Regions from separate parts of the Pseudalkalibacillus sp. Hm43 genome, predicted to be linked through region 2. Evidence: riboswitches for the same ligand, from Rfam matches in the RefSeq annotation. Region 2 holds a riboswitch; the other holds the start of a gene.
What was found. A riboswitch is a leader RNA that binds a small molecule or an ion and turns the genes downstream of it on or off. The one in region 2 is predicted to bind thiamine pyrophosphate.
Positions count from the first base shown of each region.

Region 1: it holds a riboswitch for thiamine pyrophosphate, as region 2 does, so the genes downstream of both, thiT (energy-coupled thiamine transporter ThiT) here and tenA (thiaminase II) in region 2, are expected to answer to the same signal.

Region 1 is NZ_CM135129.1:873,167-889,076, reverse strand. It holds gene coaBC (bifunctional phosphopantothenoylcysteine decarboxylase/phosphopantothenate--cysteine ligase CoaBC) at 1-1,039, shown strand, start outside; gene priA (primosomal protein N') at 1,036-3,456, shown strand; gene fmt (methionyl-tRNA formyltransferase) at 3,474-4,406, shown strand; gene rsmB (16S rRNA (cytosine(967)-C(5))-methyltransferase RsmB) at 4,406-5,752, shown strand; gene rlmN (23S rRNA (adenine(2503)-C(2))-methyltransferase RlmN) at 5,814-6,860, shown strand; gene ACXQIQ_RS04710 (Stp1/IreP family PP2C-type Ser/Thr phosphatase) at 6,877-7,632, shown strand; gene pknB (Stk1 family PASTA domain-containing Ser/Thr kinase) at 7,629-9,620, shown strand; gene rsgA (ribosome small subunit-dependent GTPase A) at 9,630-10,508, shown strand; gene rpe (ribulose-phosphate 3-epimerase) at 10,511-11,158, shown strand; TPP riboswitch at 11,186-11,294, shown strand; gene thiT (energy-coupled thiamine transporter ThiT) at 11,397-11,942, shown strand; gene ACXQIQ_RS04685 (thiamine diphosphokinase) at 12,002-12,586, shown strand; gene spoVM (stage V sporulation protein SpoVM) at 12,699-12,779, shown strand; gene rpmB (50S ribosomal protein L28) at 12,972-13,160, opposite strand; gene ACXQIQ_RS04670 (Asp23/Gls24 family envelope stress response protein) at 13,385-13,747, shown strand; gene ACXQIQ_RS04665 (DAK2 domain-containing protein) at 13,764-15,434, shown strand; gene sdaAB (L-serine ammonia-lyase, iron-sulfur-dependent subunit beta) at 15,552-15,910, shown strand, end outside.
Region 2 is NZ_CM135129.1:1,981,890-1,997,799, forward strand. It holds gene ACXQIQ_RS10570 (energy-coupling factor transporter transmembrane component T family protein) at 1-630, opposite strand, end outside; gene ACXQIQ_RS10575 (ABC transporter ATP-binding protein) at 631-2,058, opposite strand; gene ACXQIQ_RS10580 (ECF transporter S component) at 2,051-2,644, opposite strand; gene tenA (thiaminase II) at 2,647-3,345, opposite strand; TPP riboswitch at 3,450-3,559, opposite strand; gene ACXQIQ_RS10590 (response regulator) at 3,848-4,480, opposite strand; gene ACXQIQ_RS10595 (sensor histidine kinase) at 4,473-5,522, opposite strand; gene liaF (cell wall-active antibiotics response protein LiaF) at 5,519-6,250, opposite strand; gene ACXQIQ_RS10605 (PspA/IM30 family protein) at 6,378-7,025, opposite strand; gene ACXQIQ_RS10610 (lmo0954 family membrane protein) at 7,053-7,403, opposite strand; gene ACXQIQ_RS10615 (C40 family peptidase) at 7,897-8,655, opposite strand; gene ACXQIQ_RS10620 (nitric oxide synthase oxygenase) at 8,898-9,974, opposite strand; gene ACXQIQ_RS10625 (nuclear transport factor 2 family protein) at 10,145-10,522, shown strand; gene ACXQIQ_RS10630 (YwbE family protein) at 10,573-10,779, shown strand; gene ACXQIQ_RS10635 (SAM-dependent methyltransferase) at 11,002-11,745, opposite strand; gene ACXQIQ_RS10640 (DEAD/DEAH box helicase) at 11,764-12,903, opposite strand; gene ACXQIQ_RS10645 (cytochrome P450) at 13,078-14,319, shown strand; gene ACXQIQ_RS10650 (ketopantoate reductase family protein) at 14,373-15,296, shown strand; gene ACXQIQ_RS10655 (MEDS domain-containing protein) at 15,389-15,910, shown strand, end outside.

The DNA.
Region 1 (15,910 bases), 1.1 Mb from region 2:
CTATCATGATACGTTCGATGAGAAGGACCCATCCGGGGTTGCCCATATCGATTTAGCAGATTGGGCAGATCTCGTTGTCATCGCTCCAGCGACTGCGAACAGCATCGGTAAGTTGGCGAATGGGATTGCAGATGATATGATCTCCACGACCTTATTGGCTACAACGGCTCCAATCATGATTGCACCGGCTATGAATGTCCATATGTATGAGCATCCCGCCGTTTTTGCGAATATGGAGCGTTTGGCTGATTTCGGACACCGCTTCATCGAGCCAGGTGAAGGATTGTTGGCTTGTGGATACGTTGGGAAAGGACGTCTTGCCGAACCTGAAGAGATCTTAAAAGCCGTTCAGGAATTTTTTGAAGAGGAAGAGAACCAGGTATTGAGTGGTAAGCACGTATTGATTACGGCGGGACCGACTCGAGAGCAGATCGACCCTGTCCGTTTCTTTACAAACCGCTCTTCCGGAAAGATGGGATATGCTCTTGCGGAAGTTGCAGTTTCCCTTGGAGCCCATGTGACTTTAATCAGTGGACCATCGCATTTGAAACAGCCATACGGTGTCGATTTCATTCCAGTCCAAAGTGCTGCAGAAATGTATGAGGCGGTCATGGAAAAGTACAACGAAGCAGATCTTGTCATCAAATCTGCTGCAGTAGCTGATTACCGACCGAAAGAAACTTTTGAATCCAAGATGAAGAAGAAGGACGGCAACCTATCCATTGAGATGGAACGGACGACAGATATCTTAAAAGAACTCGGCAAGAGAAAAAATCACCAGGTCCTGGTCGGATTCGCTGCCGAGACGGATGATGTCACTCGTTACGCCAAAGAAAAGATGGAAAAGAAAAATCTCGACATGATTGTCGCGAATAATGTTTCGCAGCAAGGCTCAGGATTTGAAGGAGATACGAACCAAGTCTTCATCTATGGTCGGGATGGGCATGAAATGGAAAGTTCACTTCTATCAAAAAGGCAAGTTGCTGAAATCGTCTTGAAGGAATGCCTTAGATATTTGGAAGGTCCTGATCATAAATGATAGCAGGAGTAATTGTAGATGTCCCGGCGATGGGGACGGATAAGACTTTTGATTACCGGATTCCTGAGCACCTGGAAGAAGTCATCAGTATCGGGATGCGGGTGGTCGTACCGTTTGGACCGAGGAAATTGACTGGATTCGTTATTGCCTTGAAAGATACATCTGAGCATAACCGTTTGAAGAAGATTGAAGACATTGTGGATCCATCGCCGATACTGAATTGTGAATTGATCGAACTCGGAAAATGGATTGCGGAGAACACACTTTGTTTTTTGCATTCGGCCTATCAATCGATGCTACCTGCAGCGATGAAAATGAATTATTCGAAGAAAATCCTTTTGACGGATCAGGCCGATTTATCTGGAATTCCTGAAGTGTTCCATCCGGGTCTGCTTTCAGAGGATGGTTTGACATGGGATGAAGTATTGAAGCATGAAAAAGCGGATGTACGTAAAATTCAACAAGCTTTGAGTGATGGAGAACTGGAAGTACAGTATGAAATCCGCTCAAAGGGAAAGAAAAAGAAACATAAGGTCATCCATATCGATCTTTCGAGTGAAGCATTGGCACTCTCACTTGAAGCGATGAAGAAAAAGGCGCCCAAACAAGCAGATGTTCTCAAGTATGTTCTTGACCATGGAGAAGAGGAGATTCCGACCTTGAAGCTGATGGAAGAGACGGGCGCATCCCGGGCGACGGTCAAAAGCTTGATCGACAAAGGCTTGTTCAAGGAAACGGAAGAAGAAGTATACAGGGACCCTTATAAAGATAGGGAGTTCAAACATACAGAACCACTTCCATTGACTGAGGAACAACAACAGGCAATCACTCCGATCCTTGATGATATTGAAAACCGCCAACATGAAACATTTCTGATCCACGGTGTGACAGGAAGTGGAAAAACGGAAATTTACCTACAGTCGATCGAGAAGGTAATCCAGCAAGGTAAAGATGCCATCATGCTTGTACCTGAAATTTCTTTGACTCCACAGATGGTTCACCGCTTCAAAGGGAGATTCGGTTCAGAAGTCGCTGTGTTACACAGTGGTCTATCTGTCGGCGAAAAGTACGATGAGTGGCGGAAGATCCAACGGAAAGAAGCAAAAGTGGTCGTAGGGGCGAGATCGGCGATTTTCGCGCCGTTTGAGAACATAGGTATCATCATTATTGATGAGGAGCATGAATCGAGCTACAAACAAGAAGAAAATCCGAGATACCATGCACGAAACATAGCAATTGAACGAGGGAAATTCCATCAATGTCCTGTCGTGCTGGGGAGTGCCACACCGACTCTTGAATCGTATGCTCGTGCTCAAAAAGGCGTTTACACACTATGTACGCTTCATGAACGGGTGAATCAGAGAGAACTCCCATCGGCTGAAGTGGTCGATATGAGAGAGGAGTTACGCTCAGGGAACCGCTCTTTGTTTTCCACTTCTCTTTTTGAACGATTGAAAGATCGCTTGGAGAAAGGGGAACAAAGCGTCCTGCTGCTGAATCGAAGAGGATATTCGACCTTTGTGAATTGCAGGGACTGTGGATTCGTTGCCCAATGTCCGCATTGTGATATTTCATTGACGTATCATAAACGCTCAAATGTGTTGAAATGCCATTATTGCGGACATGAAGCTCCACACCCTTCTCACTGTCCCGAATGCTCATCCGAACATATCCGGTTCTTCGGAACGGGAACACAAAAAGTGGAAGAAGAATTGAATCGGTTGCTTCCTGAAGCATCGGTCATCCGTATGGATGTCGATACGACGAGCCGGAAAGGGATGCATGAAAAACTTTTGAACACGTTCGCCGAGCAAAAAGCGGATATCTTGCTGGGGACACAGATGATCGCAAAAGGCTTAGATTTTCCGAACGTCACATTGGTCGGGGTCCTGGCTGCAGATTCCATGCTCCACCTACCAGACTTCCGATCAGCAGAGCGCACATTCCAATTGCTTACCCAGGTGGGCGGAAGAGCCGGACGTCACATTCTTTCCGGTGAAGTCGTCATTCAAACGTATACACCTGAGCATTATAGCATCCAGCTAGCGCAGCAGCATGACTTCCTCACTTTTTACAATAAAGAAATGCAAATGAGGAAACTTCATCAATATCCACCTTTTTATTTTCTTGCACTTATTACGATTTCTCATGAAGAACTGATGTATGTGGTGGATATATGTGAAAAGGTTGCTGCGAGACTACAGGAATCTTTAAGCTCCAATGCGATCATACTGGGACCTGTAGCGTCACCCATCCCTCGTGTGAAAGATAGATATCGATATCAATGCGTGATAAAATACAAAAATGAACCAAACTTGAAAGAAATCTTGAACGAAATACTCGTGCATTATCAAAAACGGATGCAACAAGACCAACTGACGATCAGCGTCGATATGCATCCTCAAACGATCCTGTAATAGAGATAGGTGATAATATGAAAATTGTATTTATGGGAACACCGGATTTCTCGGTTCCGGTACTACAAAGAATCATCCAGGATGGCTACGAAGTCGTTGCCGTCGTAACCCAGCCGGACAAGCCGGTAGGACGGAAAAAAGTCATCACCCCGCCTCCCGTTAAACACGAAGCTTTACGACATGAAATTCCTGTGCTCCAACCGAAAAAAGTTCGGGTTGAATATGAAGAAATACTGGCTTATGAACCAGACCTGATTGTAACGGCAGCATACGGACAAATTTTACCGAACGAGCTGTTATCATATCCTAAGTTCGGATGTATCAACGTGCATGCTTCCCTCTTACCTGAATATCGTGGAGGAGCTCCTATTCATAAAGCGATATTAGATGGCAAGAAGGAATCTGGCATTACGATCATGTATATGGTCGATAAACTCGATGCAGGTGATATCCTGACACAAGTGAGTGTGCCAATTGAAGAAACCGATGATGTCGGTGCGCTTCATGATAAATTGAGTGTAGCCGGGGCAGATCTATTAAGTGAGACGATACCGAAACTCATAAATGGAGAAATTGAGCCAGAAGTGCAAAATGAAGGACTCGTCACCTATGCACCCAACATTTCACGAGAAATGGAAAAGATCGATTGGTCAGCTGACGGTGAAAAGATTTATGATCAGATCAGAGGACTTCGACCTTGGCCGGTTGCATACACGCTTCTGAATGGTAAACAGACGAAAATCTGGTGGGGCGAAAAGGTATCAGACGCAAAAGGTGGAGAGCCTGGTCAGATCCTTCAATTCGATCAACAAGGAATTTTGGTCGCAACAGGGAATGACATTGCGATCCGGATCACTGAGCTTCAGCCTTCAGGAAAGAAGCGCATGGATGCTTCCCAATATGTGGCTGGCGCTCAACTTAGTACAGACATGAAACTTGGTGAAGAATAGTGAAGAAAAACGTAAGGGAAGTTGCGACGGATCTGTTGTTGAAGATCGACCGCTCGCAAGCCTACAGCAACCTCCTGTTGAATCAGGCAATCCAGAAAAATGATCTCAGCTCTAAAGATTCAGGTCTGTTGACTGAAATCGTCTATGGTACGGTACAGAGGAAGAACACATTGGATTTCTATCTGAAGTCCTTCATTAATAAACCATTGACCAAATTGGATGACTGGGTAGTCGTACTTCTTCGATTATCGCTCTATCAAATGGTCTATTTGGACAGAGTACCGGATCATGCAATCATCAATGAGGCTGTAGCGATTGCCAAAAAGAAAGGTCATAAAGGTACATCCGGTTTCGTCAATGGTGTGTTACGGAATGTTCAAAGAAAAGGCGTTCCACCACTTGCATCCATCAAGGAAAAAGAGTTACAATTGGCGATTGAGTGTAGTCACCCGGAATGGTTGATTAATCGCTGGATCGACCAGCTAGGTGAACAAAACACGATGGACATGTGTACGATCAACAATCTGCCACCTATGGTTACAGCAAGAGTAAACAGGCTGAAATCGACGGTCCAAGAAGTCATTGATCGACTCGAGAAAGAATCGGTTGGTGGAAAACCGAGTGAAGTTACACCAGATGGAATCAAGGTCACATCCGGTAATTTGCCGAAAACTGACGTATATAAGTCCGGTCTTTTGACGATCCAGGATGAAAGTTCGATGTTAGTCGGTTACGCAGTGGATCCCCGAAGTGGCGAAAGAGTGCTGGATGCTTGTGCCGCTCCTGGTGGGAAAACGACCCATCTTGCTGAACGGATGGACAACGAGGGTGAAATTACAGCCATCGATTTGCATGAACACAAAGTTCAGTTGATTGATGAACAGATTGAACGACTCGGATTGGAAAACGTCCAAACGATTGCCATGGATACTCGTAAAGCGGCTAACCTTTTCCAAGCAGAAAGTTTTGACAAGGTGCTTTTGGACGCTCCGTGTACTGGGTTCGGAGTCATCCGGAGAAAACCTGATATCAAGTGGTCCAAACGGCCGGAAGATATCGAGAGGATTCAACAGGTCCAGTACGATTTGCTCGAATCAGTCGCCCGAGTGCTAAAACCAGGTGGATTATTAGTGTATAGTACCTGTACAATAGAAGCAGATGAAAACCGTAATCAAATCGAGCGGTTCCTGCAAGAACATCCAGAGTTTGTCTGGGACGTCTCATTTTACGAACGAATGCCTCAATCCGTACAACCTTACATTTCAAATAACAAAGGTGAGCTGCAAGTGCTCCCACAATACTTTGATAGTGACGGATTTTACATTGCATCCTTGAGGAAAAAATAACAGAAAAGGCGGTGATGGAACATTGTTAAAACCGTTAACCGAGAAACAAACGAATCCTGATATCAAGAAATCGATCTTTTCATTAGGATACGAAGATTTGAAAAAATGGCTGAAGGAGGAAGGAGAACCTTCTTTCCGAGCAAAACAGATTTACGAATGGCTCTATCAGAAACGGGTTGAATCTTTTCAAGACATGACGAACCTTTCTAAAGGACTTCGAGAGAAGCTTGAAGAAGAATATGTCATCACACCATTGAAAACCATCATCAAACAAGAATCAAAAGACGGCACGATCAAGTTCTTGTTCGAATTGGAAGATGGTTACTCGATCGAGACCGTGTTGATGCGCCATGAATATGGAAACAGTGTTTGTGTTACGACACAGGTAGGCTGCCGATTAGGTTGTACATTCTGTGCATCCACACTAGGTGGATTGAAGCGTAACCTGAAGGCTGGAGAAATCGTATCACAAGTATTGGAAGTACAACGTGCTATGGATGAAACGGATGAGCGGGTCAGCTCTGTTGTCGTTATGGGTATCGGGGAACCATTCGATAATTATGAAGACTTGATGAGCTTCTTGAGAATCATCAACCATGATGAAGGTCTGAACATCGGCGCACGTCACATTACGATTTCTACAAGTGGAGTCGTACCAAAAATCTACGATTTCGCTGATGAAGGAATGCAGATCAACTTTGCCATTTCCCTGCATGCCCCTACAACAGAAATCAGAAGTCGCCTCATGCCTGTCAATCGAATGTACCCACTGGATGACTTGATGGATTCCATCCGGTATTACATCCGTAAAACAGGTCGCCGGGTGACATTCGAATATGGTTTATTCGGTGGTGTGAACGATCAAGTGGAACATGCAGAACAATTAGCCGACTTGATTTCGGATATCAAATGCCATGTGAACTTGATTCCAGTCAACTATGTACCAGAGAGAGATTACGTCCGTACGCCTAAGAATCAAATTTTCAAATTTGAGCGTACCCTGCGTGAACGCGGTGTCAACGTAACGATCCGTAGAGAGCAAGGGCATGACATCGATGCTGCTTGTGGTCAGCTCCGTGCAAAAGAGCGTAAGGACGAAACGACGTAAATAGAGGTGAGGAAGGTTGTTAAAGGCATTCTTTCAGACAGACCAAGGTAAAGTGAGACCTCACAATGAAGACAGCGGGGCAGTGATTCCGATCTCTGCCTCCGATGTTTTTGCTGTGGTTGCAGATGGAATGGGTGGACATCAAGCTGGAGATGTAGCCAGCCAAATGGCAGTCCATTTTGTCAAACAGCATTTGGATACATACATAAACGAGAAAGAAACATCATCAGAAATCATTCATTCATTAATTGAAGACGCTAACAAGGAAATTTATTCCTATGCACAAAGCCATCCTGAATGCAGAGGGATGGGGACGACCGTAATCGTATTGCGTGCAAAGGGGAATGAGGTCCACCTGGGACACGTCGGTGACAGTCGTTGTTACCGGATCCAAGGAGAGGAAATCATCCAACTGACGGACGATCATACACTCGTCAACGAACTTGTGAAGTCCGGCCAAATCACGGCTGAAGAAGCGGAATATCACCCAAGGAAGCATGTCGTCATGCGGGCACTTGGAACAGATCCTGAAGTTGATATCGATGACTTGACCTATGAATGGTCATCAGGGAGCTATCTCCTCATTTGCTCGGACGGGCTTTCCAACAAGGTTTCATCACAATCCATCGTGGAAGTCGTCAATGGAGAGGCAACCATTGAAGAAAAAGCCAATCAACTTGTCAATATGGCGAATGACGCTGGTGGCGAAGACAACATCACCCTGATCCTATTGCATAATGATGTCGCTCCTGAAGAAGGTGCGTCTGAATGATCGGCAGAAGAATCAGTGATCGGTATAAGATTTTAGAGATCATTGGTGATGGTGGTATGGCGGTCGTTTATAAAGCTGAAGATCTGATCCTTGATCGAATCGTCGCGGTTAAAGTATTAAGGTCCGAATATTCAACAGATGAAGACTTCATCCGGAGATTTAGAAGAGAAGCTGAATCTGCAACAAGCTTGAACCATCCAAACGTTGTCAATATCGTCGATGTAGGTGAGGAAGAACAGATCTACTTCATCGTGATGGAGTATGTGGAAGGGCAAACACTCAAACAAATCATCCGCGATCGAGGACCGTTATCGCCAGAACGATCCATTGAAATCATGAAACAGATCTCTTCGGCTATTGCACACGCCCATGACCATCACATCGTTCATCGGGATATCAAGCCACATAATATTTTAATAGATAAAAAAGGTAACGCCAAAGTGACGGATTTCGGTATTGCGTTAGCGGCTACTTCAGCGACCATCACCCATACGAACTCTGTCCTTGGAAGTGTTCATTACTTTTCACCTGAACAAGCTCGAGGCGGAATAGCCAACAATAAGTCTGACATCTATTCGTTAGGTGTCGTTTTATATGAAATGGTCACAGGGAGATTGCCGTTTTCAGGTGAATCTGCCGTGTCTGTGGCGCTGAAGCATTTACAAGAGCAATTTCCGGAACCGAAGTTGCTTAATCCTGATATACCTCAAAGCCTGGAAAATATCATACTGAAAGCGATGGCGAAAGATCCGAGTCAACGGTTTGATAGTGTAGAAGATTTTGGGGAGAAGCTGGAATTCGCTCTCCAGCATCCAAATGAACCTAAGCTATTCATTGATGAGGATGAAGAAGCGACAAAGGTGTTGACCCCGATCGGGAGTTCAAAGGAGCAAGTGAAGCCAGCAGCAGAACCTCCTAAAAAGGAAACCGAGGCTAAGGCGCCATCTGAACCAAAGAAAAAGAAGAAAAAGAAAAACTGGATCGCTATCCTTGTAGCCATTTTTCTGTTAGTCGGAATTGCAGGTGTCGCTGCATTGACGATTTGGCCGGAAATTCTACAAACAGAAGAAGTACCTGTACCGGACGTCATCAACATGTCTTATACAGATGCTTATGAAAAATTGAAAGATGCCGGTCTCGATCCCGAGAAAGAAGAGCAGCCGAGTGCAGAGGTCAAGGAAGGAAATGTGATCAGGCAAACACCTTCTGCTGGTACGAATGTAAAAGAGAACCACAAAGTGACGTTGTTTGTCAGTACCGGTCCTGAAAAGTTCGAAGTTGAAAATTACGTCGGTCAAGAGGAAGAGGACGTGAAGCGGACGAATGTAAATGACCTGTTCAAAAGCGTGGAAACGACGAAACGGGTAAGCGAGGAGTATGAGGAAGGTGTCATCCTCGACCAATTCCCTGCAGCAGGGGAAATGGTGATTCCTGGTCAAGAGGTTCTGATTTTATATGTGAGCAGTGGACCGCCATCATTCGATTTAGCCGATTTGACCGGTAAAACGATTGAAGAAGCAAAAGTTTATGCTGAAGAGAACGGACTCACTATTAAAGAAGCGAGTGAACGGGAATACTCTGAAGATGTGAAAGAAGGAAGCATCATCAAAACCGATCCATCTGCCGGTTCATCCGTCCGTGCAGGAGATGAAATCACCGTCACCTTATCGAAAGGTATTCCAGATCCGATATCAATCAAAGACATGGTAGAGGTTGAAATCGAGGAAAATCCAGGAGAAGGTGATGGACAAGGTAATGAAAAGGATAAGAAGGAACCGAAGAAACATAAGGTTAAAATCGTCACGAATGATGTGAACGGTGAAAAAACCATTATTGAAGAAGAAATCAAAGAGACGAAGATGTACGAAATCCCATTGACGATCGCCTATAACGAAGAAGGCAGCTATAAAGTATTTGTCGACGGTGAAGAATACTATAGCGAGTCGTATACGTATGAAGAAGCGAAAAAATTCCAGAATGGAGAGTAGATGAACTGCATGCCAAAAGGAACGATTATTAAAGCGTTGAGCGGTTATTATTATGTGAAAAGTGAAGGTGAAGTGTATCAATGTCGTGGCAGGGGCAATTTTCGGAAACGAAAGCTGACCCCACTAGTTGGTGATGATGTTGAATTCGAATCAAGCAATAAGACAGACGGTTATGTCTTAGAAATCCTTGAACGGAAAAATGAGCTCATCAGACCACCGATTGCCAATGTGGATCAGGCACTTCTCATTTTTTCAGCACAAGAGCCAGCGTTCAATACGCTCCTTTTGGATCGGTTCCTCGTCCATATCGAAGCTAATGATATCTTACCAGTAATCTGTCTCAGTAAGCTGGATTTACTCGATCAACCGGAAGAACTTAAGGACGATCTTAATGTGTATCGAGAAATCGGATATGAAGTAATTGAAACTTCTTCTACCGAAGAAATCGGACTTGAAGATGTTCGAACCGTTTTTGAAGATAAAGTAACGGTTGTTGCTGGACAATCGGGTGTCGGTAAATCGACCTTGTTGAATGCGTTGAATCCAGAGTTGAACTTGGAAACGAACCAAATCTCAAATCACCTCGGACGTGGGAAACATACGACCAGACATGTCGAATTGATTCCTTTCGGGGAAGGATTAGTAGCGGATACACCAGGGTTCAGTTCTCTTGATTTTGTAGATATGGAACCTGAGGACTTGACGATTTATTTTCCTGAAATGCGTGACAGACGACCGGATTGCAAATTCCGAGGATGCACACATACATCCGAACCGAAGTGTGCAGTGAAAGCCGCGTTAGCGGATGGAGAGATTGCGCAATTCCGTTATGAACATTACGAAAAGTTTTTACAAGAAATCAATGAACAAAAGCAACGGAGGTACTGACGATGACGAAAATAGCACCATCGATCCTTTCTGCTGATTTCTCGAAGCTAGGAGAAGAGATTAAAGATGTTGAACTAGGTGGCGCGGATTATATTCATGTGGATGTGATGGACGGACACTTCGTACCGAACATCACAATTGGACCATTGATTGTAGACGCCATTCGCCCGGTTACGGATCTCCCTTTGGACGTCCACTTGATGATTGAAAACCCGGATCAATATATTCCGGAGTTCGCGAAGGCCGGCGCGGATATATTATCCGTCCATGTAGAGGCTTGTCCACATCTCCACCGGACGATTCAATTGATTAAAGACCAAGGGGTGAAAGCGGGCGTTGTCCTCAACCCTCATACGCCTGTCAGCATGATTGAGCACATCATTGACGATGTCGATCTTGTTTTGTTGATGACGGTCAATCCTGGTTTTGGAGGGCAATCCTTCATTGAACAAGTTCTTCCAAAGGTGAAGGCAGTATCGGACCTGTGTAAGGAAAGAGGACTCGACATCGATATCGAAATCGATGGTGGTGTCAATCCGGAAACCGCAAAGCTGTGCCGCGAGCATGGTGCCAATGTCCTTGTCGCAGGTTCTGCGATTTACAAAAAGGAAAACAGGAAGGATGCAATCGAAGCCATCCGTGGTGTATAATGTGGAGTAGAAATTAAATAGTTACAAAGAAACCACTAGGGGAATCTCCGAAAGAGATTGAGAGTGAAGTGTAGGCTTCTGACCCTGAGAACCTGAACAGGATCATACCTGCGGAGGGAAGTTGGCTTTCAATCGATAATAGATAGATAAAATTATTCGAAAGCGGCTGTCCTCTTGGGCAGTCGCTTTTTTATTCCAGATCAGTGATTTCTTTGTAGAGATGAAGGGGAGAGAGAATATGAGAAACCGTAATTTATTGATGGCGGAAGTTGCCATCATGGCAGCATTAGGAATTATATTAGGATTTATTAAACTGAGTGGTCCCTGGGCATTCGGTGGTTCTGTATCACTAGAGATGGTTCCAATTTTTATCATGGCATTCCGTAGAGGGTTATTTCCTGGCGTCCTGACAGGTTTGCTCATTGGACTTCTACAACTAATGATTAATCCATATATCTATTATTTCTTACAAGTTATCCTGGACTACCCACTAGCATTTTTATTGGTAGGATTAGCTGGACTCACAAGACCAGGCTGGAGTGATACTTTTGGCAAGCGAGTCTTTATGATCATACTTGGAACCTTTATCGGAAGCGTGTTACGACTTGCCAGCCATGTTATATCGGGCGTTGCATTCTTTGCAGACCAAGCACCTGAAGGAACACCTGCATTCATGTACTCGTTCCTATATAACATTTCATACATTGGCCCAACATTCGTGTTGACAGTCATTTTACTCGTGTTGTTATCTAAGACTGCTCCTAAACTGATTCATGGAGAGTGATAGTATTGAAGACGATTTGCTTAGTTTCAGGAGGGCCTGAGTACTTGCTACCTGAACAGATGGGTAAGGAAAATGCGATATTTATCGGAGTAGATGAAGGGATTCTTTTTCTTCAGAAAAGAAAAATCGTTCCCGCAGCTGCTTTTGGTGATTTCGATTCCATAACAGACGAAGATATCACTGCTCTTAAAGATGAACAAATGGCGATGTTCACATTTGAACAAGAAAAGGATATGACGGATTTGGAACTGGCTTTGCAATGGGCATTCGAACAAGATCCTGATCGTATTGAGTTATACGGCGCAACGGGGGGCCGGCTCGATCATGAGTTGATCAACATGCAACTGCTGAAGCAAGGTCTCGATCGGGGAATTGAAACGGTGATCATCGATCGAACGAATGAAGTGATGATGAAAAATCCGGGCCATTACTCGTTGGAGCATGACGAGCGATACCCTTATATATCCTTCATCCCTTTTAGCGCTGAAGTGAAAGGGATTACGCTGGAAGGATTCAAGTATCCCCTCGATCAAGCTGAACTAGTGTGGGGTTCGACCCTCTGCATTTCAAATGAGCTTGTAACAAAAAAAGGTACTTATTCATTTGAAGACGGCATAATTATGGTGGTAAGAAGCAAAGACTGATTTGCAAACGTAAACTCCTGGTACTTTTTTTAAGTAGACGAATATACTTAAATAGAATGTTAATTTTCCGAAGAGATTGGGTGCGGAAACTAACGTTGGAGGAGGCGGAATCATGAAATTTTATACCATCAAACTGCCGAAGTTCTTAGGGGGATTTGTAAGAGCGGTCCTAGGGTCCTTTAAGAAGGGGTAAGCAAAAAAGCACCAACCGAGGTGCTTTTTTGTTTTGTCTATGCGGTACTCGAAACTGAGAAAAAGCCGAAATCGGGGTGCGAATGAGACGTTTGCGGTACTCGAATATACGAAAAAGGACCGGAAGCGAGGTGCTTCAGGTCCCAGAAATTAAAAATGAACCCGATCTTGGGTTCATTTTCTTTTCATACAATTAAACGCGCTCTACTTTACCTGATTTCAAGGCACGAGCAGAAACGTATACGCGCTTCGGCTTACCGTCAACAAGAATACGAACCTTCTGAACGTTCGCTCCCCATTTACGTTTCGTAGTGTTCAATGCGTGTGAACGCTTGTTTCCAAAGCTTGTTTTCTTACCAGTAACAACACATTTTCTAGCCATTATGAATGTACCTCCTTTATTGCAAATAAGAGAAATAATGCAGTTTATAGTTTATACGAAAACACTACACTATAGTAGCACGAGTGTTCTTAGATTGCAACAAGCATTATCAAGTTTATTTACTTGACATGATATTGGCCAATATTGATATTTTCTTTTAAAATGTTAGATATTATAGTAAAATGACACTAGTCATAGGTATTAAATCCAAGGGAGGATTCTACATGTCTATAGAAATGAAAACTAAGTATGGAGAAATTGATATCTCTAACGATGTGATCGCTACGATTGCAGGTGGAGCCGCAATCGATTGTTATGGTATTATCGGAATGGCATCGCAAAAGCAAATTAAAGATGGCATTACAGAGCTTCTAGGACGTGACAATTTCAGCCGTGGAATCGTCGTGCGCCAAGAAGAGGATGAAGTACACATAGACATGTATATCATCGTCAGCTATGGAACGAAAATTTCTGAAGTAGCTCACAATGTTCAAACAAAAGTGAAGTATACGCTTGATCAAATGCTCGGATTATCAGTTGATTCCGTCAATATCTTTGTTCAAGGCGTGAGGGTGACGAACCCGTAACGAGGAGGAAGAATTCGTGACAGAGAAGAAGTTAGGCGGGAAAAAGCTTTCCCAGATGTTTATCTATGGGGCGGACAATCTTAACAAAAATGTGAAGATGGTCGACGCCCTGAATGTATTCCCGGTTCCGGATGGAGATACAGGAACCAATATGAATTTGACCATCACTTCTGGTGTGAAGGAAGTGAAAGGTCTTGACACGGACGATGCAGGTTTGATTGCATCTACATTCTCTAAAGGTCTTTTGATGGGAGCGCGAGGAAATTCTGGTGTTATTCTTTCCCAGCTTTTCCGAGGGTTCTCTAAAGCACTTACAGGGAAAAAATCAGTGGACGCAAAGCTGTTTGCGGAAGCATTGGAAGCCGGAGTGGAAACGGCATATAAAGCAGTCATGAAACCTGTAGAAGGGACAATCCTTACAGTTGCAAAGGATGCAGCGAAGAAAGCATCTAAGGCAGCCCGTAAAACGGATGATCTCGTTTCCTTGATGGAGCAAACGTTGAAGGAAGCGAAAGAATCACTTGATCGTACACCGGATCTGTTACCGGTTTTGAAGGAAGTCGGTGTCGTTGATTCTGGCGGTCAAGGACTCGTCACGATCTATGAAGGGTTTTTAGCTGTACTTGAAGGAAAAGAGTTGCCAGAAGTAAGCATTTCCGGACCTTCTATGGATGAACTGGTAAGCGCGGAGCACCATAAAGCTCAAATGCACATGAAAACGGAAGATATCCATTTTGGATATTGCACGGAGTTCATGGTCAAGTTCAAGAAAGAGAAGACGGATCAAAATCCGTTTTCTGAAGACGATTTCCGTAACGAGCTGAATGAACATGGTGATTCTTTGCTCGTCGTTTCGGATGAGGAACTTGTCAAAGTTCATATACATACGGAAAAGCCGGGAGATATGCTGTCTCTTGCGCAATCGTATGGAGATCTGATCAATATTAAGATTGAAAACATGCGCGAGCAGCACACGGCAATATTAGAAAGTGAAAAGGACGAACCGAAAGTCAAAGTCCAAGAAAAGAAAAAACCTTTCGGCATCATTACAGTATCAATGGGATCGGGCATTGAAGAATTATTCAAGAGCCTGGGAGCAACTGTCGTGATTGCAGGAGGTCAAACGATGAATCCAAGTACGGAAGACATCGTGAAAGCCATCGAAGAAGCGCATGCTGAAAAGCTGATCATCCTACCGAACAACGGGAACATCGTAATGGCAGCAGAACAAGCAGCTTCTGTTGTAGATGAAGACGTTGCTGTCGTTAAGACGAAAACAGTTCCACAAGGTATTTCAGCCCTACTGGCCTTCAATCCAAGCGCATCTCTTGAAGAGAATCAAGAGAGTATGACTGAAGCGGTTGGCCATGTGAAATCCGGTCAAATCACGTTCGCAGTAAGAGACACGTCGATTGATGGCGTGGAAATCAAAAAGGACGACTTCATGGGTATATTCGATGGGAAAATCGTTACGTCGAAGAAGTCCCAGAAAGAAGCGGTGGAAGCTCTCTTGTCTGAAATGATTGATGAAGATGATGAAATCGTCACAATCATTTATGGCGAAGATGCCAATCAGGAAGATGCTGAAGCGCTAGAAGATTATATTACGGAGCACTACCCAGATGCGGAAGTTGAAATCCATCCGGGTCAACAACCCATCTATTCGTATATCATTTCCGTTGAATAAACGCTAAACATATTCCTACCATGATCTTTCTGAAGACCGATCGGGTAGGAATATTCTATATCAGGGGAGTTTTTCCATCATAGTTCCAAAAAACCGCTTATCCTGGAGGAATGTAGGATGAAGTTTAAAAGCGTTTTTGATATCATCGGACCAATCATGATCGGTCCTTCCAGTTCACATACAGCCGGTGCAGCCCGAATCGGCCGGGTAGCGCGCTCATTATTTGGACGTAAACCGGACTGGGTACATATATCCTTTTACGGTTCCTTTGCAAGGACCTATAGAGGTCATGGGACCGATGTAGCCATTGTCGGTGGAATCCTAGACTTTGATACGTTCGATGAACGGATCAGTGAATCTTTGAAAATCGCAAAGAAAGAAAAGATCAAAGTGAAAATGACGGAAGAAGATGCTTTGACCGACCATCCCAATACAGCTCGGATACGGATGGGGGATGAGCAAGGGGAGCTTGAAAT
Region 2 (15,910 bases):
TTCCATTGCGACCGCTATCCGGTGCGCCCGGCGGATACTTTGGGAAAGCAGCGGAATCGAGTACGATTTCAGTTTGAAAAAGAACGAACGGATACCCCGTTGTTGTTGGACACCCCGTACTCTCATCGCATTCCGGATCGTGAAGAATTCCTCAATCATGATGGGGATTAAGCGCATCCCCGCCATGAAACTATACGCGTATTTCGGCTTCAGCTTCGCTTGCTGCATCAAAGAGTAAAACAGGTTGACCGGGCGAGTGGTGAGCGTGAAGGTAAGCCCAAGCGTCGCGAAAATGAGTGCCCTGAACCCGAGGTGAATCCCTCTGTAAAAGCTTTCTTCCGTAATGTGAATGAGCCCGAACTTGAACCAGGTCGTTTCCCCTTTTCCAAAGAAAATCATCGAGGTCGCCGTCGAGACAAACACGAGGATGAACGGAATCATCAGCAGTGCGAGCCGCTTTTTTGGATGACCGGAAAAAAACCAGAACAAGAGGAATGCCCCGGACGTCAGGTAGATCAACCAGTTCAGCTGGTGAACAAACAGAACAAAAAGAAACATACCGACCATGAAGAAGAGCTTCAAGGTCGGATTGATTTTATGCAACCACGTTTCGTTGTATTGGAATTCCATTTACAAACACTCCATTACAGGTTCTCGTTCTTGGGTGTGAACGAGCCGATCTTCTGTTAACAAGCCGTTTTCGATTGTCCAAATTCGAGTCGCGAAATGCTCCACGACCTGTTCATCATGCGTGACCATAAGGATGGTCGAGCCTTCCTTCTGGTAGTCTCGCAACATCTCAAGGAGCGCAAATGTATTTTTCGAGTCTTGACCGAATGTCGGTTCATCCAGCAACAGGATTGGCTGATTCCGAACGATTGAAGCCGCTACCGACAACCGACGCTTTTGTCCCATTGAAAGCTGGTACGGATGATGTTTTCGGAACGAAGTGAGGTGGAAACGCTCGAGCAGTTCGTCCACCATCGCACCCACTTCCTGTTGGGGTCGTTTTTCTACCCGCAAACCATACGCGATCTCTTCATAAACCGAATTCGTCACAAACTGGAACTCAGGATTTTGGAAAACGAACGTAAGATCCTTCGGAAGCTTTTTGACGGGCTTACCGTAAAGCTCGTACGCCCCCGATGTTTTGATGAATTGCATGAGCGCGTGTAGTAGCGTCGATTTGCCTGCTCCGTTGTCACCTGTTACCGCAATCCATTCACCTTTGTAGACCGTCGCTTGGGGCACATGGATTTTAGACTCTTTTTGCCTTAACCCTTTGAACTCCTCGAGTCGAATGATAGGTTCGGTTGAAGCGACGACCTTCTTGGGTGGCTCATAATCCTTCCAAACACCTGGGTACCAAATGCCTTGTGTGTGCATCGTTTCTTGATATTGCGACAGGACGTGTTGCTTCGGACCATCGGCAATGATTTCCCCTTCTCCGTTAAAAAGGACGATCCGATTGATCAGGTCGATGACGTGCTCCAGCTTGTGCTCGACGATGATGAGCGTCTTGTCTTGGCTGATTGCTTTTACCGTATTCCAGATGTCTTCTGTCCCTTGCGGATCGAGCAACGCCGTCGGTTCATCCAGAAACAGCACTTCCGGTTCAAGTGCTAATACCGATGCAATCGCGAGGCGCTGTTTCATCCCGCCTGACAACGTATGGATATTCGTATGGATGTTGTCGAGCTCAAGACCCACGGCTTCTAAAAGCTGACGAATCCGTGGACGCATTTCCTCTCGAGGGATGCTCTGATTTTCCAATACGAAGGCGATCTCTTCATCCACATACGGCATGCAAAATTGAGCGTCCGGGTCCTGGAAGATATAGCCCCAGGACGCCGGTTTCTCAATCGATTCTGCTTTCATTGGCACTTCGACAGATTGTGGTATGATGCCGGATAACACTTGCAAGAGCGTCGACTTTCCGCATCCCGAAGGACCGAGGAGCAGAACCTTCTCCCCTTTTTCAATGTGAAGGGAAAGGTCCTTGAACAGCAATCCGCTGTCTCCAGGGAATTTCAAGCGGAGTTTTTCAACGTTAAGCATGTTCGCGTTCGTCTAGTGCGTCGTAATCCTCTTGGGCAGCTGGTCGGACAAGGCTCGTTACCCCGGTTTTTTCAAGCGCTTTTACAAGTAGATAAGCAGCCACACCCGCAATCAGGATCGATCCGATGATCCGAAATCCGAGGAAAAGCGACAGGTTCCAGAGCGCGAGATCCTCGATATAGCCTTTGTAGAAATCCATGATGATGGAGCCGATCGCAGAACCGATAGCTGCAAGACTGACTACCCCTACGTCAAAGCGCTTGTAGCGGAACGCCATGAATACGAGCTCCGCGAAAAGTCCTTGCACGACACCGAAGAGGAGCACTTCTAGACCCCACTCAGAGCCGACGAGGAATTCCCCGGATGCAGCGGCCACCTCTGCTAGGAAAGCGACGCCCGCCTTACGGATGATCAGGAATGCGACGGTCGCAGCCATGAACCACATCCCGTAGATGAGCTGATCGACGTGGAGTCCGAACGGTTTGACGAAATAGTAGAGCGGTCCCCATAGTTTGTATACGATTCCGAACACGATGGCGATGACGATCGTGACGAGGATATCGGTTAATTTCAGTCCTTTGTTCATGTTCATTCTCCTTTTCCAAGTGGTACAGTCTTGTTCATCGAGATCGGCCACTCTTCAAGCGTGTATGCCATATTCCAGAACTCGTATTCATACTGGCTACTAATCAGGAAATGTTCCTTCATTCGTTCGCGATCAGCTTCTGTCACCGTTTCAGCAATCTGATCAAGTCGGTCGATCTGCTCTTTCACGAGCGTTTCGAACCAGTCTCCGCCGTACGCCTCGATCCATTCTTGATAGATAGGCTCTTCCGGCTTGAACCCCTTCATCTGTTGACCGATTTCGTAGTATAGCCAATAACACGGTAAAATCGCAGCGATGATGTCACCGAGATGTCCGTTGTAAGCGGCGCGATACATGTGGGATGTGTACGCATATGCGGTCGGTGAAGGCTTGAAATTCTGGCGTTCTTCCTCTGTGATGCCGAGCTGTTTCGAGAAATTTTCATGAAGCGAGAGTTCCGCTTCGTAAGTCCCTTGCGCGTGGGCAGCCATACTTGCAGTCGTCACCATGTCGTGTGATTTCGCAGCACCGAGCGCTTGCACTTTAGCAAAGTGCGACAGATAATACGCGTCTTGCAGAACGTAATAACGGAAATTCTCGAGCGGAAGTGAGCCACCTGCGATGCCAGTTACGAATGGATGATTGAAGCTCGCCTCCCAGATCGGGTCTGCTTCTTTTCTCAGAAACTGTGAAAATTTCATTAGATCAATCCTCTCCTTTTCCAGACGACCCACTATCACCAATAAAAAAACCACTTTCCATAACGGAAAGTGGTCGTATGTTTCGGCACATAGTCGGTATATGTAACTTCCAACCACCACTTCCCTACGCTGGTATCAACCAGATCAGGTTCCAAGGGTCTTAAAGCTACACTCTAATCTCAGCCTTTATGAGAAGGCACCCCTAGTGGATCGTCTATTGAATTATATTTCGATGTAATCGTACCACTATTCTTCAGATTGTCAACTTGAAAATCGAGCAGGTGACTTTTTCTAGTAAAAGATGACTATAATTTTTCTTTAAAAATGAAATGTTGGAACATTTTCTACCTACTTGATTTTCGTTTGAACTTGGGGAACTTTCCTCTAATTTGTGGAACTTTTGCTCTGACTTGTGGAACTTTCACTTCAACTTGGGGAAGTCAGCACTTTTTTACTACACGCGCCCCAACAAAAAAGACCTGCCCGAATTCTCGGACAGATCTTATTTCACGAGCGAATTTTTAAAAGCATAGATGACAGCCTGCGTGCGATCCTGCACTTCGAGCTTGTCGAGGATGTTGCTGACGTGGGTTTTCACCGTCTTTAACGCGATGATGAGTTCATCGGCGATTTCCTGGTTCGTTTTCCCTTCCGTCATGAGCAGCAGAATTTCCCGCTCGCGGTTCGTCAGCTCTTCGTGAGGAGGCCGTGCGTTACCGCGCCGCATCTTCGTCATCATTTTCCCAGTGACCTCAGGCTCCAACACCATCTCACCGTTAAAAGTCGCACGAACAGCATTGGCGATTTCGCTCGCCTTCGACGTCTTCAGCATGTAGCTCGTCGCACCGCTCTCGAGCGCTGGATACACTTTTTCATCGTCCAAAAAGCTTGTCACGATGATGATTTTCGCTTCTGGCCACTGGGCGATGATACGTTTCGTCGCCTCAATCCCGTCCATTTCTTTCATGACCAAGTCCATCAGGATAACATCAGGTCGTAAATCCAGCACGAGATCGACAGCCTCTCCACCATCGCTCGCTTCCCCTACGACTTCAATATCCGGCTGATTCGACAAATAAGACGATACGCCGATCCGCACCATTTCATGATCATCTGCAAACACGACTTTAATCATCGTTTTCCTCCTCCTCTCGAATGACTGGAATCCGCACTTCGAGGCGTGTCCCTTTGCCCGGCACACTGACGATCTTCATCGTTCCGCCAAGCTCCAACGCCCGTTCATGCATGTTTTGCAATCCGTATGATCCAGTTTTACTCGATTCAACGTCAAATCCGACACCATCATCGACCACGCGCAGCAAAACGGTTCCTTCCCGCTCAAGGCAGAGCACTTCCAACGTGGTTGCCTTCGCATGACGGAGTGTATTCGACACCGATTCCTGTAGAATCCGGAACAAGTGGTCTTCCACACCTTTTTTCAGCTGAATGGATTCGACTTTCCATTCGATTTCTAGCGGGACTTTCTGTGCCAGTTCCATGAGCAGTTCCTGGATGCCCTCTTCGAGTGTTTTACCTTTAAGCGCGACCGGCCGTAAATGTAAAAGCAATGCCCGCATCTCAAGCTGGGACTGATGAATCATCTCTTCAACGAGGTTTAATTGCTTTCGTTCCCCGTCTGTTTTCGCAGCACCTGATTCGTTGACAGCAGACATCAACATCGAGGCGGCGAAAAGCTGCTGGCTGACGGAATCGTGCAGCTCACGGGCCAACCGGTTCCGCTCCTCACTGACGACTTTCTGGATCCGTTTTTCTTGGTCCTCCGCACGCTCATTGGCAAGTTTTTGAGAAAGCTTCGTCTGTTCCGACACGTGCTGTTGCACTTTCTCTACCTGTTTCCACATCAGCTCGATTTCCTGCGTTTTTGAGACGGATGGCTGCTCCTCGACAGGTCGTCCTTGGCCCAATTGTGTCAACGCGGCCGTCATTCCTTCGAGCTGCTTACGCCAATACATCCCTGAAGTGAGTCCAAACGCAACGCCGACTAGAATGCTGACTCCAGGTGCAAACAAGATGAATGGCAGATCGAGGATTTTCTTTTTCCATAACAAGGACCAGCTCGGCAACGGATAGGCGAGTAAAAACACGCTCAACAACAAGATGAAAACTGTAGTCGCAAGCGCAATGCCCCAGACAATTTGGCGATGCACGATAGTCATGTCCGCTTCACCTCGAGATCTCCGACGATCATGGAGGTGACGATTTTCACCTTCTGTTGGGCTTGATCGTAGCTTTCAGACTGGAAAGAGACGGTCTGGTTCAGCATTTTCGGCTCATGATGCTCGAAGATTTTGCCGGTACCCGCAATGACAGAATGCGTCGCACTCACGTCCATTTCATACGGCACTAAAATTTTCACATTGCCGATGAAGCCTCGGATGACGATGACCGATTCGCCCTTCGGCAGGACGGTGTTGCTCAGGTCGATGATCGTATCTCCGATGCCGCATTGGATGTTCACGTCGTGCCATTCATATGCGTGATCAGGCGTCGATTGCCGCCCGAACAGCATATTTTTCATAAAAGGAGTGCGCTTGATCGTCGGTCCATCGCTTGCAACCGTCGGATTATCCTGGATTGTCGGCTCGATGTAAGACGGCGCTTGCTTGGACTGCGCAAACCGAAGCACCGCATAAATCAATATGGCAAAAAGTAAAAACTTGATGGCAAGCGTGTTCAGGAGCGTGACGAAAAATCCGATGATACCGCCCCAGAACAGCAGCTTACCGAAGGAAGACCGATACTTTTTCCGACCGATGTAAATCGCACCAGCTGCGATCGCTAAAAGGATGATGGCATCCGGTCCTTGAAATGAAAGTTCAAGCAACAGCAAAACTACGCCGATGATGATCAGCCAGCTGATGTGATCTGTTTTTGTCTGCGTCATTGTATAGTCCCCCTCCCGATGCACGTTCATTTCTATATGGACACTTTTCTTTTTTAGAAAAGTTTCTGCTCTATTTTGAAGAAGGCGTAGCAGTACCACGCCTTCCTTTTAGCATACCATTATTCGTTTAGACCGTAGTAGGATTTTCCTGATTTTTCATCTCTTTTTCAAGCTGGGCGATCCGCGCGTCAATCGTGTGGCGGTGATAGCCTGTGTTCACTTGATGCTCGAGGCGATCAAGGTAGCGCTCCATTTCGTCGAAACGTGAGAACGATTTGTTCGTGAACTGGTTCGATGCCATCACTTTGTCCATTTTATGGTGCGCGCGCGTCATGTTCTCGCGGCCCATCAGCTCCATGCGCTTGATGTACATATCCTTCAGCTTGTGCTTCATTTCCTCGTATTTCTGTTCGAGATCGTCTAGCTGCTTTTCAGCCTGCTCTTTGGATGTCTTGAGGCGAGCAGATCGCGCGCTGTATTGCTCGTATTCTTGCTGAGCGAATTTGTGCAGCTCTTCCTCTCCTGCTTTTGAAGCGATCTCCGCTTGATACTTCCGCTTTTCTGTCAGTTCTGCCGCTTTTTCATATTCGCGGGTGAATTCTTCGCTGAGCAGATATTGTCGTTCAACGAGCTTCCGGACTTTCTCGACTTCCTTTTCACATTCGCGCAAATATTGGTTCAGGAGCGCAATTGGATTCTTTCGCTCTTTATCGTCGAGCATTTCGTGGAAATCCGCTTCGATTGTATTTTTGATACGGTTAAAAAGTTTCGCCATCTTTCATTCTCTCCTTTTTGAGATTAGTTAGTTACGGTTCAATTCGGCCCATTCGCGTTCAAAGTTCGTGAACGGATCGTCGTCTTTCGGTTCAACTGGTGTGCTGTCGTCCTTTTTCCATTCCTTGTACACGATATATAAGATGTACAGGGCAGCGATTCCTAGGATGGCAGGTACATTGGATGCTGCGACGCTTAGTGCAATGAATCCTACCACTGCCCAAAGCACTTTCTTGGATGTCTGATCAGTCTTGGTGAACTGCTTGACGGAGTAGTAGAGGACGACCAAGCTGATCGCGAGTCCGATGATCGGACCGAGATTCGCGATTGCGATGATCGCAGCGATTGCTCCTAGGATGAAGAGTCCTAACTTTTTCATCGATTTTGTTCCCTCCTTCTTTTCTTGTTTCTATCGTACCTTGGTTGCGGTTTTCCTATAAGGAGCCTCAGCTTTAACTTTCACTAAGACCTGAGACGTAGAGGGGAGTAAGTGAAAAGCTGTTCAGTACCAGGCACCATTCCGGAAGCCTTGTGTCACAAGGGATGAGGAATGGTGCCTGGCACCGTTTTGAATGCGTTGGGTGGCAAGGAGTTTGATTCGGTGCCTGGTACCTTCTTCTGCTCTTTTATTAAAAGTCGGGGGTGTTTTAGAAAATCTAGGCAGGGTTTTAGAAAAACGACTAGAGGTTTTAGAAATAAAGGGGTTCGTTTTACAAAAATCGCCCTTAGTTTTATAAATCGGGTACTTTTACTACAGAAAGCCGCTCACCTCACTCCACCTGAAATTCATATCACACAAAAAACACCCGCCACATGTTGTGACGGGTGTTTTTTAGTTTGGGGGATTATATGGGTTGTTTTCACTGTCAGTTTTATTTAAACGACTTCACACCAAGATAGTGCTCTTGCCAATAATCAATGGTCAGGTCGCTGACTTCGACACCATCTGAGCCGGCGTGAATCATCTTGTTATCGCCGATGTAAATTCCGCTGTGAGAAGCGCCTTCCGTGTCATATGTTCCTTCGAAGAAAACAACATCTCCGACTTCTGGCGTTTCAACCGTTTCACCATCGTATTTCCACATATCGCTTTCTTTGCGGTGAAGATCGACTCCGACTTCACCAAACACGTACTGGATGAAGCCACTGCTATCAAAGCCGTCTGGTGTTGTGCCTCCCCAGACATACGGCGTTCCAATCAAACTTTCTGCAATCTCCACTACTTCTGATTCCGATGCTTGATCATCCTCACTCGGTTGGAGGTCCACGGAATTCGTCGTTTCCGATAGTGCTTCAAGTGTTTTAGGACCCGCGATGCCGTCAGTCGTCAGACCACTCTCCGCCTGAAAATCCTTCACCGCTTGCTCTGTGATCGGTCCGAAAATGCCATCGAGGTTATATGTATAATAACCCAGCTTTTCCAACTCCGTTTGCAGCGTTTCTACTTCTTGACCACGATCTCCTTTTTCAAGCAAATCCACTGTTGGTTGACTAGTAGATTCACCTTCTTCAACAGGCTTCGAATCCGCATTCGCGAACACCCCGTCACTCATGACTGGTGAAAGCGCCAGTGACGTTACCAAAGCCGTTGAAATCACATACTTTCGTGCAGACACTCTTGATGTAAACATTCCATTCCTCCTCAGTGAACTTTGTTTCACAATCGTGCTGAACCTGCTTGAAAAAACCTTGTCTTTCAAGCATGCATCCAGTCTATCAAACAAGTTCTGTAATGAGGTTGCACCCGTGTTAAGGGGGCTTGATATTCTTTTTACACCGCAAAAACCCTACCTCTGCAAGCAAAAATCGCACTCAGCAATCTTTTTCACACATAAAAAATACCCACCACAACGTGTGATGGGTTCGTATTTTGTCATATATATGGTTTTTCCTGATAAAAATAGATCGGTTTGACAGTTCGGTTCTTATACGGTTTATGGAAAATATGGGTCGTGGCTGGAGACATCGGCGGAATGAGCCACACCCAATTGCCAGTCACATCTCTCCCACTCGACTCTTCCTTCTCTTCGAACTTTTTGAATTGCTGCGCGGCGGTATGGTGATCGACGATGCTCACCCCATCGGCTTTGTAAGAATGGAGCACCGCGACATTCAGCTCCACCAACGCCCGATCCTTCCAGAGCGTCGCATTCGTACTCCGGTCCAGATCCAGAATTGACGCCACTTTTGGCAGCAGATCATAGCGATCCTGATCGGCTAAGTTCCGCGCTCCGATCTCCGTCCCCATGTACCAACCGTTGAATGGCGCAGCCACATACTCGATCCCGCCGATTTCAAGCTTCATGTCAGAAATCATCGGCACCCCGTACCACTTCACATTCAGATCTTCAAATGCCTCATAGTGCGGATGGCGGATCGGCACTTCTAGCACCTTGTCATGAGGAATGTCGAACCACACCGGATCTTCACCGCACACCTGAATGACATGGGGCAACACATCGAAATGGGTCCCTTTTCCCTTCCAACCGAGTTCCTGACATTTTTTCGTAAAATCAATCGACGCCGGGTCTCCGACAAATCCATACTCCGTTTCATATCCTGCATATCTAATCAGCTGGTGGTTCCATATCCGCACCGGGTCTTCTCCATTTTTACGAGGCTTAAAAATAGTGATCGTCGAGCGGATCTTCCCGCCGTTCGTCGCATAATCGATGTGCCTCAGAAGCGCATCGCGCACCTCTTCTGCTGACTCCGCTTCCCGTTCATCAAGCACTTTCAAGCTCTCCCAGAACAACCGCCCGATACACTTGTTGCTGTTGCGCCAAGCGACACGCGCGCCGTACTCGATCTCTTCAAATGTATGTTCATAATGCCCGGTCTCCTCAATCTCCTGCAGCACTTCATCCTTGCGCTCGTGGATTTCGTGCTCTGGTTTACCGAGCTCTGTATAACAATTCATGATGAATTCCATTGCTTCATGTTTCAAAATATCGCTCAAGTTGTACCCTCCAATGAAGCTGGGGCTAAACTCCCAGTCCGTCATTGTTTCAGTATAGCACGAACAGGTACCTTTCATCCTAGCGAGTGCTTGCCGTGTCAATTCGTTACAGGAATCAACTTCTCTCTGTAGAAAACAACTTTTAAGGAGGCGATGGTAAAATGAATGCAATCCATGAGGTGATCGAGCAATATTTTGAAAGCTGGAATAGAGCATTTGAAAGCAAGAATGGCGAGGAAATCCGCACGTATTTTTCCGATAGTTTCGTCGGGTATTGGGGGAATTCCGAGGTCGAGCAGCCGATGGTGTATGACCGTGATTACGACCTCGAAACGGTCCTGGGCCAGTATGGGGAGGCACGGAAAAGCTTCGAACCGTTCTCCATCACCGAACGGAAAACGGATGAAGAATACCTGGTGATGGGTACAGAAATCAATGTAGTCAACGGTGTTCCGCACCCAGCGAAGTGCATGTTCGTCTGGCAAAAAGAGAACGGATCGTTGAAATTGCGGCGCGAATTCATCGAACTGGAGAGATAGGTGGTATACTAAGCAAAGGCAAGTGACTACATATCTTTTGAGGTGTAAAAATGAACGGACAAAATCGTAAGGACATATCAGCTGGCTTAGAGGTTGATATCGTATTGAAAAAAGACCAACGAACAGGGAAACGGACACGCGGAGTCGTCAAAGATATCCTCACGAACTCCAGTTTCCACCCGCATGGCATCAAAGTGAGGCTTCAAGACGGCCAAGTCGGCCGAGTTCAGGAGATTATCTCTGGAAAAAGCGATTGATCAGAACGAAATCGGCATCGATTTCGGCCATTTGAAGGCTTGTTTTAGAAAAAATGGGGTGAGTTTTGCAAAAAACGGGACTGGTTTTGCAAAACTTCCGTATTGTTTTAGAAATTCCGCTCGCGGTTTTAGAAAATCGTACCCCCGTTTTAGAATTCGGGTCTTTTTTCCTAGAGCCCACTATCAGTAGAGGGACTGTCTTCACGACAGTCCCTCCTCATCTTACTTTTTATAAAACAGATAGAGCCCGAAGCCGAGCGTGTCCCGGCCCCAGCGCAAGTAAGTGTTGCGCCACTTGCGGATCCGATCGCTCATCCATCCGACGTCCGAGTCGTCCGGATGCTCGACGCAATATTTTTCCACCGACGATGAATAGAGCCATTCATAATGATCCCATTCATCTTCGTTGGTGACGGCTGCCCACATTGGAATCAGCCCGAGCTCTTCACCGACCCGGATGTTCTCCGCATGGGTGTGAAGCTCCTCCTCTTTCGCTCCGAGCGCTTCTAGGTACTCTGCCTCAGGCTGCTGCTTCCAGTATCCTTCACCAACCAACAGATAGCCTCCTGATTTTACCGAACCACTCATCGCTTCCAACGTAGCTCGATAATCTCCGATCGCATGCGTCGCTCCGAGACAGATTGCAGCATCGAAAGTCTCCTCATACTGCGTCATCACTTGCTTCGCATCTTCATTCACGATTTCTAATCGGCCGGTGTCGATCCGAGGAAATGCATTGTCCCGAGCCTCGTCAATGAACGCTTCCTCAATTTCTATCGCTGTTCCGAACAACTCATAGCGCTCGATCAAATCGATCAACACGCCACATTTTCCGGCACCGATATCGAGTACGCGCGCATCTTTACGGAACGGAATCTTATCGAGCACACCCATCAATTTGTCATGGCTGATCGGGTTACAGATCTGATGATTTTCGTGCGCAATGACGGAAAACTTGTTCCCCACAAGCATGCCCCCTCTTCTCTAGTGATCGTCTACCATTTCTCCTGCGTAAAATTTCTTTTTCTCAAGGCGCAAATCGAGTTTGTTCGCGATGCGTTTCAACGTCTTCTCCTCGGCTGGTGTCACAAGCGATACGACGGTTCCACTCGCTCCCGCTCGTCCGGTTCGACCTGCGCGGTGTAGATATTGATTTTCGTCTTCTGAAATGTCGACCTGAACGACATGAGTCAGCCCTTTAATGTCGAGACCACGCGCAGCAACATCCGTTGCCAGCAGCAAGTTCGACTTGCCTTCCCGGAATTGCTTCAACGCGGTTTGCCGCTCCGTTTTTTTCATCTCACTGTGTAAAAGGTCGGCCGGAACACGGTTGTAATCGAGTTTTTCTGTAATCACGGAGAGTTCACCAATCTCGTTCCCAAAGGCAAGACCTTTCACACCTTTCAAACGGGACAGCTTCTCCAGGTTTTTGATTTTATCGCGACGGTCGCTCACCACATAAACATGCTGAACGTTTGTGTTTTTTCGCGGCTTACGGTCCACTTTCAACACTTTCGGTTCGACCATGAAGCTGCGTCCGATTTCCTCTGTTTTCTCCGGCATTGTCGCGGAAAAGAGTAGCACCTGGCGTTCAGCAAGCGTCGACTTGATGATCGATTCGATCGTCCCGATATGCTCAGGGACGAGCAATTGGTCCCCTTCATCTAAAACGATCGTTTTCACTTCATGCATCTTCAGCTTTTTCGACTTAATCAATTCTTCGACACGTCCAGGCGTCCCGAGAATGACTTGCGGGCTCTTCTTTTTCAGCTTTTCGATCTGCCGTTTGACGTTCGCCCCGCCGATGAGGGATGCGCCGGAAATGCCACTGCCTTCCGCCCACTTCTGCACCTCTTCGAAAATCTGCATGACGAGTTCTCGTGATGACGCCATGATCAAGGCTTGGGGGTCCTTCGATTTCGGATCCACTTTTTCTAAAATCGGCAGCAAATACGCGAGGGTTTTACCCGTACCGGTCGGGGATTCTGCGATCACATCCGTCCCTTCCAGGATAGCCGGAATCGCTTCATTCTGGATTGCGGTCGGTTGTTCGAACTGGGATTTCTCCCATGCTTTTTGTAAAAATGGCTGAGTGATGTTCAGCGTTTCTAACGTGCTTGTCATATTTATATCTCCTTTAATGAAGGGTTCATCCAATTTCTATTGTCGTCCGTTACGGAAACTTACATACAAAACACTTCCCTACTAGCCTACACCATGTCCTACTCCATGAATAGTGGCGAACCGGCAAAGTCCTCAAAATCCCGACAAGGAATTTTTTCCCAACAGTCGAATACAGTGATAAACCCAACTTTCAAGGAGGATATGATGACCAACGATACAGCTTTACTACAGGAAAAGTTCAGAGACAACCCTTACGCATATTTCGATCAGTTCCGGAACAATCCGATTGAAACCGTCGATTTTCTGGGTTTCCGCACCAATGTTGCAACCGGCTATCAAGAAATTGAAGCGATCCTGAAGGACCCTCGGTTCATTAGAGAATGGCGTAAAGTCGCTCCCCCTGAACAAGTCGTCGAGCCGCCAAAACGAGTGCAACCCGTCGTTTACCTGATGAACAACATGATGCTGTTCCGTGATGCTCCGGACCACACCCGGTTAAGAAGTCTCGTCAACAAAGCGTTCACGCCACGGATGGTCGAACGGCTTCGCCCGCAGATCGAAGAAATGGCGGATGACCTCATTGAACGAATGAAGCAGAACGATGAGCATGAGCTGATTAGGGACTTTTCCTATTATCTACCTGTTGTCGTAATCGCCGAACTGATCGGCGTTCCGCGTGAAGACCGCGAGTACTTCCGGAAATGGGCAGACGCGTTCGTCCGGTTCATTGATTTCAATGCCGATTATGAGGGGATGGAATTGGTCGCGGACGATATCCGTGATTCCGCCGAATACTTCCGCTCGCTCATTCAGAAGCGTCGAGTCGATCCCCGTGAAGACTTGATCAGCGGGTTAATTCAGGCGGAAGAAGCTGGCGATTCGTTGAACGAAGACGAAATGGTCGCGACGTGCCTCCTGCTCATGATTGCCGGACATGAAACGACCGTGAACTTGATTTCGAACGGATTTTACCTATTGATGAAGCACCCTGAGCAGCTCGCTTTGTTAAAAGCAGACCCTTCCCTAGTCCCGAATGCTGTTGAAGAAACGCTCAGGTATGAGCCACCGGTCCTCTTCACTTCGCGCATCGCCTCGGATGACATGGAGATGTTCGGCAAAGAGCTGAAGAAATCACAGGAAGTCATGGTTTTGCTTGGCGCAGCCAACCGCGACCCTCGGGTGTTCGAAGAGCCAAACACCTTCGATATCACGCGTAAAAACATCAAGCATCTCTCCTTCGCATCAGGCCCGCACTTCTGCCTGGGCGCACCGCTCGCGCGACTTGAAGGGCAGATAGCATTGGTGAAGCTGGTCACCCGCCTGCAGAACCCGACGCTTTTACAAGAACCGGAGTGGCGGGACAACATTATCTTCCGTGGGTTCAAGACCTTGCACATCAACGCAGGTGTGATCTAAGTTTTCAATGTAAACAAGAGTGGGTACACAGTTAGTAAAAGGAGGGAAAGGATATGAATATCGTCGTACTAGGCGCTGGTGCCATCGGTGCTTATTTCGGAGGAAGATGTCAGGAAGCCGGTCATTCTGTGCAGTATTTGGTCCGCTCCAACCGCGCTGATCAGTTAAGGAAGAACGGCTTAAAGCTATACAGTAAATGTGGAGATTACGAGGTTGAAGACTTACAGATTGCTGAAGACCCGGAGGATATCCACCATGTCGATGTGGTCATCCTCGCTGTGAAAGGTTATCACCTGAATGAAGAATTGATGTCGAACCTGAAGGTATTGGTACGTAAAGGTGCGGCCATCCTCCCGCTATTGAACGGTATTGAACATATCTCTTACCTACAAGATGAACTAGGCGAAGAAAACGTCATTGGCGGTTTATGCTATATCATTTCAACTCTGGATGACAACGGACACGTCGTCCATTCAAGTAATCAGCACGACTTGATCTTCGGTCCTCTTCATCCGTCACAAACGGAACTGTGCAAGGAGCTTGAGGACCTGTTCGACCACGCCAACATGGCTGGTGTATTGAGCAGCAACATCCTGCTCGGTCTATGGAACAAATACATGATCATCACAGCCTTTTCCGGCGTGACGACCGCAGGTGATGTGAATCTCGGTACGCTCCGGGATACGTCGAAAACGATGAAGCTTACTGAAGAAGTGCTGCATGAAGTCAAGCTGCTCGCCATTGCGAACGGCATCAACCTGACGGAAGATCATATTGAAAAAGCGAAAGTGTTACTGAGCGGTTTTCCAGATGAAGCGACATCCTCCATGCACCAAGACAAAAGGAAAGGCATGCAGATCGAGGCGGATCACTTGCTTGGTGGTGCATTGCGTATGGCTGAAAAAGAAGGCTTGAAACTGCCTCACATCGAAACGCTCTACGCACTTCTGAAACCGTACGAATTGGAAATGAAATAACAATTACTTGATGTTTGAAAGTATTTTTAGTGAATTAAAGGATTTTCAAGGTTTCCCCCGAAGTAACTTAGTAAAGGGATTAGGTTAAAGGGGTGATTCACTTGAAAATTATTATGAACGAACTTTTCCGTGAGGAGAAAAGTATCCATGTACTTTATGCGTATCATGGCATGGAAAATTACATCAACATGGTTGTGAAGTTTACCCAGGACGGCATTCGAGATGGAGATTATGTCATACTGATTGAAAATGATCCTCTCTTCCGGAGGATTAAAAAAGTGTTAGAATCAAAACTGACGCAAGAGGAAATGAAATATGTTCACTGGGAGAATAGTTTTGACTTCTATTTCTCGAGCGGCAGCTATCATCCTCCGGCAATCTTGGAATACTTCAATAATATGATTCAACCCTATTTACAGACTCAATCAACATTCCGGACGTGGGCACATGTCGAATGGGCTTCCATGGAAGAACCTCTTCATATCATTGAAGATTTGGAAAGACCAGTAGATGAAGCAGTAAGGCAAATTTCGTTTCCGTTGATTTGTGCTTATCAGGGAGAGCGTATGCCTGATTACCTTAAGAAGATTTTGATGGAAACACACCCATATATT